DNA from 3 places in the Flavobacterium sp. FlaQc-47 genome. Region 2 is predicted to be linked to each of the others. Evidence: riboswitches for the same ligand, from Rfam matches in the RefSeq annotation. Region 2 holds a riboswitch; each other region holds the start of a gene.
The links. Region 2 has a riboswitch for cobalamin ahead of ACHRVX_RS18185 (TonB-dependent receptor plug domain-containing protein). Riboswitches for the same ligand answer to the same signal wherever they lie in the genome.

Region 1 (3,182 bases), on a different contig from region 2:
CCTGTTTTGTGAATACGTATACGTTAGGTTTGTACTCAGGTTTACTGTGCCAATGTGCATGCCAAGATTTACTACAGATTCTATTCCCTGTCCTTTTACCTGCCCAATATTGGTCATCATCCATCTGAATAAATTTCCGGTTGGAGCTGCCACAATTTTATCTTTGGTATTGGTATAATAACCATCTACCTGAAAAGATAATTTGTCCAGAATGCCTTTTTCAATTAAAAGATTATAAGTAAAACCAACATCGTACTGATTCATATATTCCGGTCGAAGCGTACTGGATCCCACCATTGTATAATACAAATCATTAAAAGTGGGCATTCTGAAAATACGTTTTGCGAATGCTCTTATATTAAAATCATAATCCTTAAACGGAGTATATCCAAGAAATAAAGCAGGAGTAAATTCGGTTTTATCCGGCGCTTTTGCATTGTATCGCACTTCTTCCTGAACATGAGTTCCTACAACACTTCCTAAAGCTTTGAAAGACCCAAGACGGTACGAACTGGCAAGGGCAAATAAAGCGGTATAACGCTGCGGAAAAGAAAATAAAGTCTGGATTCCTTTTCTGGTGGCGTTTAATCTGTTGTATTGAAAATCTGTAGATAACGAAACATCCCAGGTTGGTACTATACTGTACATATTTACTGCCGAAACATAATATTCCTGCTGAAAATAACTATCATCAGATTGTGCTCCTTCGGTTACAATTTCACCTAAAACATTAGTGGTGTCTCTGGCAACATAATGCGTATAATCATAGGCATACTTTGCTTTTGCCTGAAATTTATATTTTTCAGTAAAATCCTTAATTAAAGTTGCCTGCGTGAAAAAATTCTTGTCGTATTGCCTGAAACCGTCAGAAAATTTATTTTCGACAATTGCTCCCGGCGCTCCTCTTTCTGAATCATAATAATATACTTTGGCATCCCACGAACCATTATTTATTTTTCCGTAAAGACCGGATTCAAATCTCAGGGCTTCAATATCACTATTATGTCTTGTCGCGGTTGTGTCGTAAGCAACGGTTCCGTCAAGATTGTTTCTTTTGTAGCGGTATTTATATTCTCCATTCGATTTTATATATTCAGAACTTATGCTCAGACTGACTTTATCGCTTAGTTTTTGTTCCCATCTAAACGAAGGATCGATATAATTAATGGACATTGTTTTGTAGCGAACTAACAAATTTGTCTTTTTTCCTCCAATAAAAACCGGTCGCTTAGTTCGCAAATAAATGGTTGAAGCCGCTGCATAATCTTTAGCCGACTGGAAGATTTCGCTTTTTTGTCCGTTATACATCGTCAGGGATTCCATATCATCTAAGGAATATTTGCCTAAATCCGTCACCCCGTTTTGTGCATTTCCTAACTGAACTCCATCATAAAAAACACCTACATGATGTGTTCCCATATTACGGACATCGACAGTTTTAAGTCCGCCAAGACCGCCGTAATCTTTAATCTGGATTCCCGCAAAATACCTTAAAGCATCGGCTACGTTATGACTGGCTAAATTTTCAAGTAATTTGCCGGATAAACTTTGCACGGGAATGACTTCCTGATAGGGTTTCCCTTTTAAAATTACTTCTTTTAAAACGCGTAAACTATCGTTTGATACTTGCGAATGAAGTAAAAACGGAGCAGAAAATAGGAAAATAAATAAGAGTAATTTTTTATTATACATCACTGATTTAATTAAATAAATTTCGTGGATGTACTAATCAAAAAGCAATAAGAGAGAATCCCGTTATACCAATAACAGGTCAATTCTTGTTGTTCAACTTTATTCCACGAAAGTCTTAAACTATGTGATTGTGGCAGGTCTCCTGACTTGTTCCATCTTTAAACAACCTTCTCATCCGCCGTGGCGAACAATGGCATTAGTAACGTTTAAAGACTTATATAGAACTTACAGTAGCGGGTCTGTTCAGGATTTTCACCTGATTCCCTTTTAACCGATTTTTTTAAAATTATAAAAAAAGCGGACCAAAATCTGGTGCAAAGGTACTTTATAAAAACTTAATTTAAATAATATAATTTATGAAATGGTTTAGAAGAATTCTTAAATCAGGTATTTATACTTTATTAAAGAGAATTTTAATTGTGCTATTTTTGAATTATTTAGACAAGACATTCGAACACATTAGTCCCGATAGCTATCGGGACATAGTTGGAGAAAGGCTCAAAGAGGCAAAGTTAAAAAGGTTTTTCTCTTTCCGTCTTTGCGTCTTTGAGCGAGGATAAATAGATGTCAAATAAATTGAACACATAGTCCCGATAGCTATCGGGACATAGATTTTACATATGCCAAAGAGATAGCGTCAGGAAATATATTTCTTCTCATAGTTTGTTTGTGTGTTTTAAAAAAGTAAAATGACTTTTTAAAGTCCTCAAATCTATGTTTCTATATGTTAAAAATAAATATAAAAACCATTAATTGCCAAAACTTATGCCCTGGAATATCCTTGAAAATTTATGGAAACGTACTTTGAATCCCACCAGTATTTCTGCCGGAGATAATACTCAAACATGGGACAATGAAATCAAAACTTTGTATCGTTTAGGAATTAGTATGGAAGATACTTTGCAATTTTTATATTTTGAGCAACCTGACTTTGAATCTTTTAAAATTTGGATCAACGACAAACAGAAAATAAAAACCAATGACGAAAAAGATTTCACAGATGAAGTTCTCTCAGAACAAGATCTTCAGTTTTGGAAGGAAAACGGTTATGTCATTGTAAAAAATGCGATTTCAAAAAAAGATTGTGAAGATACACAACAGGCAATTTGGGATTTCCTGAAAATGGATCCGAACAAAAAAGAAACTTGGTATAACCGACACGAAGACCAAAAGGGCTTGATGCTTAATTTTTCTGATCATGAAACATTAAACAGAAACAGGTTTTCACCGAGAATAAAAAAAGCATATGAGCAGCTTTATAATTCAACCAAAATATACAAAACGATTGACAAAGTAAGCTTTAATCCGCCCGAAACGGAGGAATTTACTTTCTTGGGAAGTCCGCTTCATTGGGATATTAGTTTGAAACAGCCCATAACATTTGGATTCCAGGGATTATTATATCTTACGGATTGTGGCATTGCCGATGGCGCTTTTCATTGTGTTGCGGGTTTTCATAACAAAATAAAGGATTGGCTGGATCATCTGGA
Region 2 (3,182 bases):
TTTCTGTTGGATCATTGTCTGCTCTTGTATAAACAAAACCATTAAATAAAAATTGATAATAGGCAGAAATTCTGTTTCTGGAATAAGAAACAGATCCTGTCACTTTATTTAAAGGAACATAAAAAAGCTGTTTTTTAGTATCTTCATTTTTCGAAGCCGTGTAAGCGTAAGTTGCACTTACTTCAAAGTAATTTTTACCATATTGTTTTTTCCAGTTCAATAATGTTTCAGCACCATAGCTGTTAACCTTATCCGTATTTTGCGGCGACCAAATGCCATTATTTCCCGGGATCCATTGCAATAAATCCTTTATTTTCATGTAATAAAAGGTTTGCGTTAAAGAGATGTTTTTGACTGTGAAAACATTTCCAATTTCTGCCTGATAAGAACTTTCAGGTTTCAAATCCGGATTTCCTCCCGTTTCCCAATACAAATCATTAAAAGTTGGAATTCTGAAATTTCGGGATAAATTCAATTTTGCATTATATAATTTACCAAACTGATACGAAGATCCCAGAGAAAATAAAACAGGTGATTCATAATTATCGGTAAATTCTTTTCGGATACCCAACTCATTTTTCCAGTCAGCCGAAAGTTCTTGTTTTAACAGTAAAGCAATTGAGCTGATTTCCCTGACATGATCGCCAAAACCGCTTCCGTAACCTTTAGTTTTATTATAATCAAAAATGGCATTTGCTTGTGTTGATTTAGAAATTTGATAACCTAAATCAGCTTTTGTGATAAGGCTTTCTGTTTTTCCGTAAGTAAAATTATTAGAAGAAATATTCCCGTAATATTGGTAATTTTCAAATATATAAGCACCTTTTAAATTGGTAGTAAATTTTCCGAAATCACCATCGTATTCTAATAAGTTTCGGTTGAAACCATTTACATATCTGGTTTTAGTCTCAGTTTCTGATATTATTGAGGTGTTTCTATCTGTATTTGAAGTTTGACTGTATAATTTAAGACTGTTTCTTACATCAAATTTGTAACCAACATTAGCATTCAGGGTAATAATATCGTACTGACCATTTTGATTCCGGCGCTGTTCGCCTTTCCAGTTGTATTGATTCAGATATTTATAATCGTTTGTCGAACTATTTTTAGAAAAGCCAATTTGAGCACTCCATTTTTCATTCGAAATATTCGTTTTAAAGTTGATTCCAATAGTATTAAAACTTCCGTAATCTAACTTTAAATTGTTTTCGAATCGCTTATAAAATCCTAAATCATTATTTAAATGAACAGTTCCTCCAACGGCTCCGCTTCCATAAATGACACTTCCACCACCAGCTTTTACACTTATCGAATTATAATCAGAAGATGAAATGGTATTAAAATCAGTACTTCCGTTCATCTGAGAGTTGATATTAATTCCGTTCCAGATTACAGCCGTTTGCGATGCAGTCGTTCCTCTAAAAGAAACTGTCGAAAGCATTCCGCGACCATATTCCTTAAAATAAATGGTAGAATTAAAATTTAGTAAGTCAGTAAGTAAAGCTTCATTTTTAGTAATAGTGGAATCATTAAACTTTAAAACCGATTGTGAACTGGAATATTTCTTAAGATTAGCATCAGAAACGACAACTTCTTTCAGTTTAGTAATAGAATCGCTTTGCGCGCAAATAATTTGGCACAGCAATAATAAGCAAAAAGCGAAAAGTTTTTTTAAAGTCATAATTTCTACACTCTTTTTCCCGAGAGTTCGATATTTTGTTTATAAAGGCAGGTCTCCTGGCTTGCGTTTTGTTGTTTACCTTCCCATTCGCAGTGCGACCAGTGGTTTTGTAGTTAACAACAAACATTCTTTTCAGAACTAAGCTTACAGTTGCGGGAACAGCTCAAGATTAAAACTTGATTCCCTTTTAATGTGTTTGTGAAATGAACACAACCTTAATTTCGTGCAAAGATAAAGTTAAAATTAGCGAATTTTCAAATTTATGTAACTTTTTAAGCCAAATTCTAAGCAAAATGATCTTTATAGTGCTATTTTTATTACGTCTCCAAAATCTACTTTATTGTTAAAAGCATCTTTTAAGGGTAAAAAAGTATGATGACATAATATGCTTCGAATAATTCCGGCGTGTGCTACAATTATAATTGGCGTATTTATTTCTTTTTGAATTTCAGCTAAAAAACTACCAACTCTTTCATGTAATTCAACAAATGATTCTCCGTTTAAAGCAGCAATATTCACAAAATCCTCCATCCAGGGATTAAGTTGTTCAGGCGGAATATCATTCCAGTTTTTCATCTCCCAATCACCAAAATTCATTTCCATTAAACGATCCTCTTTTTTAAACGAAATTGTTTTAATAATATTCTGAATGTATTCGGCTAAAATTAAACAGCGTTGTAATGGACTTGAAAAAATAATGGCTTCTTGTGGTAATTGCGAAATAATATTTTTGAAAACAGCGTCAAAAGGTTCCGCTAAACCAATATCTGATTGTCCGTAGCAAACTCCTTTTTCGCAAATGGTTTCGGTATGACGAACTAGATAAATTTCCATATAAAAAGAATACTTAAATAATAAATAACTTCACAAACCTGTTGCGTGGCTCCAAGACAATCTCCCGTATAACCATCAATCCATTTTTGAAAATAGCGCGCCAAAAAATAGCGCATTATAAAAACAGGAAGTAAAGCCAAAATAAATTTATACTGGAAATAGGATAAAACTAATAACGGAATTAATCCAAAGAAAATGGAACCTGAAATTTCTTTCCAGGTATGGTTTTTAGCGATGGGTTTACTTTTGGATGAAGCATCTTCACGAGAATATTCATGTGTAAATATAATTGAAATCGCAGCAAGCCGACTCAAAGCATGAGCAGATATAAACAAGAGATAAATTTGAAAAAGTGCAACAGGATTATCTCCTTTGAAAAGTAAAATAGCTTCAGAAAGTAATTTAAATTTCAGTAAAAAAAGTAAAACCAAACCAATCGCTCCATAAGCGCCAATGGCACTGTCTTTCATGATTATCAGAATCTTTTCTTTCGTCCATCCTCCGCCAAAACCATCACAAACATCAGCAAAACCATCCTCGTGAAAAGCTCCTGTTGTAAGTACAGAAATAATAAGAGCAATAATTACCGCAGTTTCTATTGATAAAAAAAGGGAAAAAACATAAAACGCTAAAAAAGAAATACTACCCACAATCCAGCCAATTAAAG
Region 3 (3,182 bases), on a different contig from region 2:
TCTTTGCCTTCCTCATTAATAAAGTAAATTCTTAAGCAGCCCTTGCTCACAAAATAAGTATGTTGGCTCGTTTGTCCAGCCGAAAGCAAAAGGTCGTTTTTGCCTTGTTTTAAAGGTTTGAAATGCGACAAAATCGTATTGAGATCTTCATCAGAAACCTCAATACGATTTTTTATATAATCACCAAGTTGTTCGTATAACATCGTTTATTTATAATCTCTCACGAATTTGCGGTAATGAATAATATCTTCTATAGATAAAACTACCAGATCGTGTTGATGTGCAAAGCTAATGATTTTGTCAAGTTTAGCCATACTGCCGTCTTCATTCATGAGTTCACATAAAACAGCTTCCGGTTGTAAACCCGCCAGTTTCATCAAATCAACGCTGCCTTCCGTATGGCCGTTACGTTCCAGAACACCGTTATTTTTGGCGCGTAATGGGAAAATATGTCCCGGTCTTGCCAAGTCTGATGCGTGAGAGTGTTTTGCTGATGCCGTTTTAATAGTTGTAAGTCTGTCAGTTGCCGAAACCCCTGTGGTAACGCCATTTTTAGCTTCGATTGTAATCGTAAACGGAGTCTGAAAACTACTCGTATTTTCCTTTACCATATAAGGCAATTCCAGTTGATCTGCTTTTTCATTCGTCAGGCAAAGACAGACAATTCCGCTGCATTCCCGAATCATCATTGCCATATTTTGAACCGTCATATGTTGTGCAGAAAAAATTAAGTCGCCTTCATTTTCGCGGTTTTCATCATCGGTTAATAAAATCCCTTTTCCGTTTTGCAAATGTATTAAAGCGTTTTCTACACGTTCTGTGCTTGTTAAGCCAAGTTTTTCCAGTGGATATGTTAGTGTGTCAATCATTTTATTTTTGGTATTTTTAAATTAATGAGCAGCAAATCTAGAATTGTTTAAGATGCAAAAGTTTGATATAGGTCAATAAAACGCGCATTTGATTTTTTTTAAAGCCTTTGTTACTTTACATTTGCCACCGCAATGGTTTGGCTATATTTTTTCGAATGTAGCTGACGAAGAGGGAATCAGGTGCAAATCCTGAACAAGCCCGTTACTGTAAGTTCCATGCAACATTTTGACAGATTTGATGCTTTTAAGTGATCAATCTAATCTTTTGCCACTGCATTTTTAATGTGGGAAGGCCAATCAAAATGGGAATAAGTCAGGAGACCTGCCACTGCAAATAATTTCAGGCTTTCGTGGACCAGAGCTTTGAGACAACACGAATATCAAACTAACATTTGATTTTAATTTTCCGTTAATAACTGTTTCAAAAGGATATTTTGTTATGCCTTTTTGTGATATATAGTATCCCAAATGGCGTGGCAGATGAAACTTGTTTATCAAACTATTGCCTGAATTTCAAGCGTAAGATATTTCTTAAAGGGATTATTTAGGTTCTTTATGAGATAATTATGCTTAATAGAAATGGCATAAACCGGAATTTTAAAATTGAAAGTTATTAGCGCAGGTATTCAGGGGCATTTTGCCTTTTTAAGAAAAATAATCACAACTAATAACCCTTAAAATTCTAAAAAATGAAGAAAATTTTACTCGTATTGTCCGTAATGCTGCTTTTATCAGGCTGTTATAAAGACGACATTAATGACCTTAAAAATGATGTCAATGACTTAAAAAACAGAATGGCACAATATGAAAACCTGCTCGATGTACTCAATAAACGCCTTTATGTGGTAAGTTATGAAACTAAAGAAGGCAGTTATGTCATTACAATGAGCGATGGCACTAAATTATCAGTTCGAAATACATCATCATTTATAAAAATAGGCGAGAACGGCAATTGGTGGATTGATGGCGTTGACACCGGAAAATCAGCAAAAGGCGATAAAGGCGAAAACGGTTCAGATGGAAGTAATGGTTCAAACGGATCAGATGGTACAAATGGTACAAATGGTTCAAACGGAGAAAAAGGCGATAGTCCAAAAATTACTATTGGAAGTAATGGAAACTGGATTATCAACGACGTCGATACCGGAATGTCGGCATCTGGACAAAAAGGAAAAGACGCAGCAGAAATTACGGCTGTGGCTATTGCCAATGGTATCATGACATTTACATTTGGTGACGGCCGTACGATAAGTATTGTTGCCAGTCCGCCTGAAATTGCGATTTCAATTCCTACAGGAGGTTTTACGATTGCTAAAATGCAATGGTTCAGAGTACAGCCACAATTGGCAAATGCTGCGGGAGCAACATACAAATGGCTGGTAAACAATGAAGAAGTTGCCACTTCGACCGATTTATTTTCGGTATTTGCAACTCCCGGTACGTATACTATTGAGTTTAAAGCAAAAAACGGAGTGGGTGAAAATACTAAAAGTTTTACTTTGGTAGTAACCGATAAAACTTACCTCAATAAAATTACGCAGGTTTTTGACTTTTTGCCTGCTCCGGGACAATTCACAAATTCATTGCCGGCAGCAACAGCCACAGATACTGACGAAACGATGCGTGTAAAGGCTGAAACTGCTTTAACAGCAGGAAGTATGGTAAGTTTGGGTGGATTTGGCGGATATGTACAATTTGGTTTCGATCATACCATTGTCAATAAAGACGGAAATGACTTTGTAGTATTAGGAAACGCCTTTGCAGATTGGGCAGAACCCGGAATTGTAACGGTTTCCTACGATGCAAACGGTAACGGAAAAGCAGATGACGAATGGTTTGAAATTGCAGGTTCAGAACATGGAAAAGCAACCACAATCAAAAATTACGAAATGACGTATTACAAGCCTGATGCAGAACCTGCAAACGCAAACGAACCTAATTATATTCGCTGGACAGATAATCAGGGACAAAGCGGGTATATTTCTAAAAATACGTTTCACAAGCAAACCTATTACCCAATGTGGAAAAGTTCAGGTACGATTACTTTTAAAGGAACTTTCCTGAAATCGAATATCTACGATAAATCAGGAACTGGAACCAATTGGGGAAATCCGGCGTATGATTGGGGTTATACAGACAACTGGGCAAATGCCGATGTAAGAGGTCAAATCGATATTAATTGGGCTGTAAATGCCAAAGGAGAATCGGTGAAACTTAAAGGAATTGATTTTGTAAAAGTCTATAATTCTAATCGTGCCGAAGGTGGCTGGTTAGGAGAAGTTTCTACAGAAGTTTCAGGATTTAAAGATTTAA

Region 1: it holds a riboswitch for cobalamin, as region 2 does, so the genes downstream of both, ACHRVX_RS04790 (TonB-dependent receptor) here and ACHRVX_RS18185 (TonB-dependent receptor plug domain-containing protein) in region 2, are expected to answer to the same signal.
Region 3: it holds a riboswitch for cobalamin, as region 2 does, so the genes downstream of both, ACHRVX_RS04265 (PKD-like domain-containing protein) here and ACHRVX_RS18185 (TonB-dependent receptor plug domain-containing protein) in region 2, are expected to answer to the same signal.

Annotation. Positions count from the first base shown of each region.
Region 1 covers NZ_JBIPCQ010000001.1:1,148,912-1,152,093, reverse strand. Annotated here, with positions in the region: gene ACHRVX_RS04790 (TonB-dependent receptor) at 1-1,692, opposite strand, end outside; cobalamin riboswitch at 1,807-2,014, opposite strand; gene ACHRVX_RS04785 (phytanoyl-CoA dioxygenase family protein) at 2,458-3,182, shown strand, end outside.
Region 2 covers NZ_JBIPCQ010000005.1:369,541-372,722, forward strand. Annotated here, with positions in the region: gene ACHRVX_RS18185 (TonB-dependent receptor plug domain-containing protein) at 1-1,681, opposite strand, end outside; cobalamin riboswitch at 1,710-1,914, opposite strand; gene cobC (alpha-ribazole phosphatase) at 1,982-2,515, opposite strand; gene ACHRVX_RS18195 (adenosylcobinamide-GDP ribazoletransferase) at 2,500-3,182, opposite strand, start outside.
Region 3 covers NZ_JBIPCQ010000001.1:1,024,637-1,027,818, forward strand. Annotated here, with positions in the region: gene ACHRVX_RS04255 (Crp/Fnr family transcriptional regulator) at 1-203, opposite strand, end outside; gene ribB (3,4-dihydroxy-2-butanone-4-phosphate synthase) at 207-869, opposite strand; cobalamin riboswitch at 986-1,214, shown strand; gene ACHRVX_RS04265 (PKD-like domain-containing protein) at 1,559-3,182, shown strand, end outside.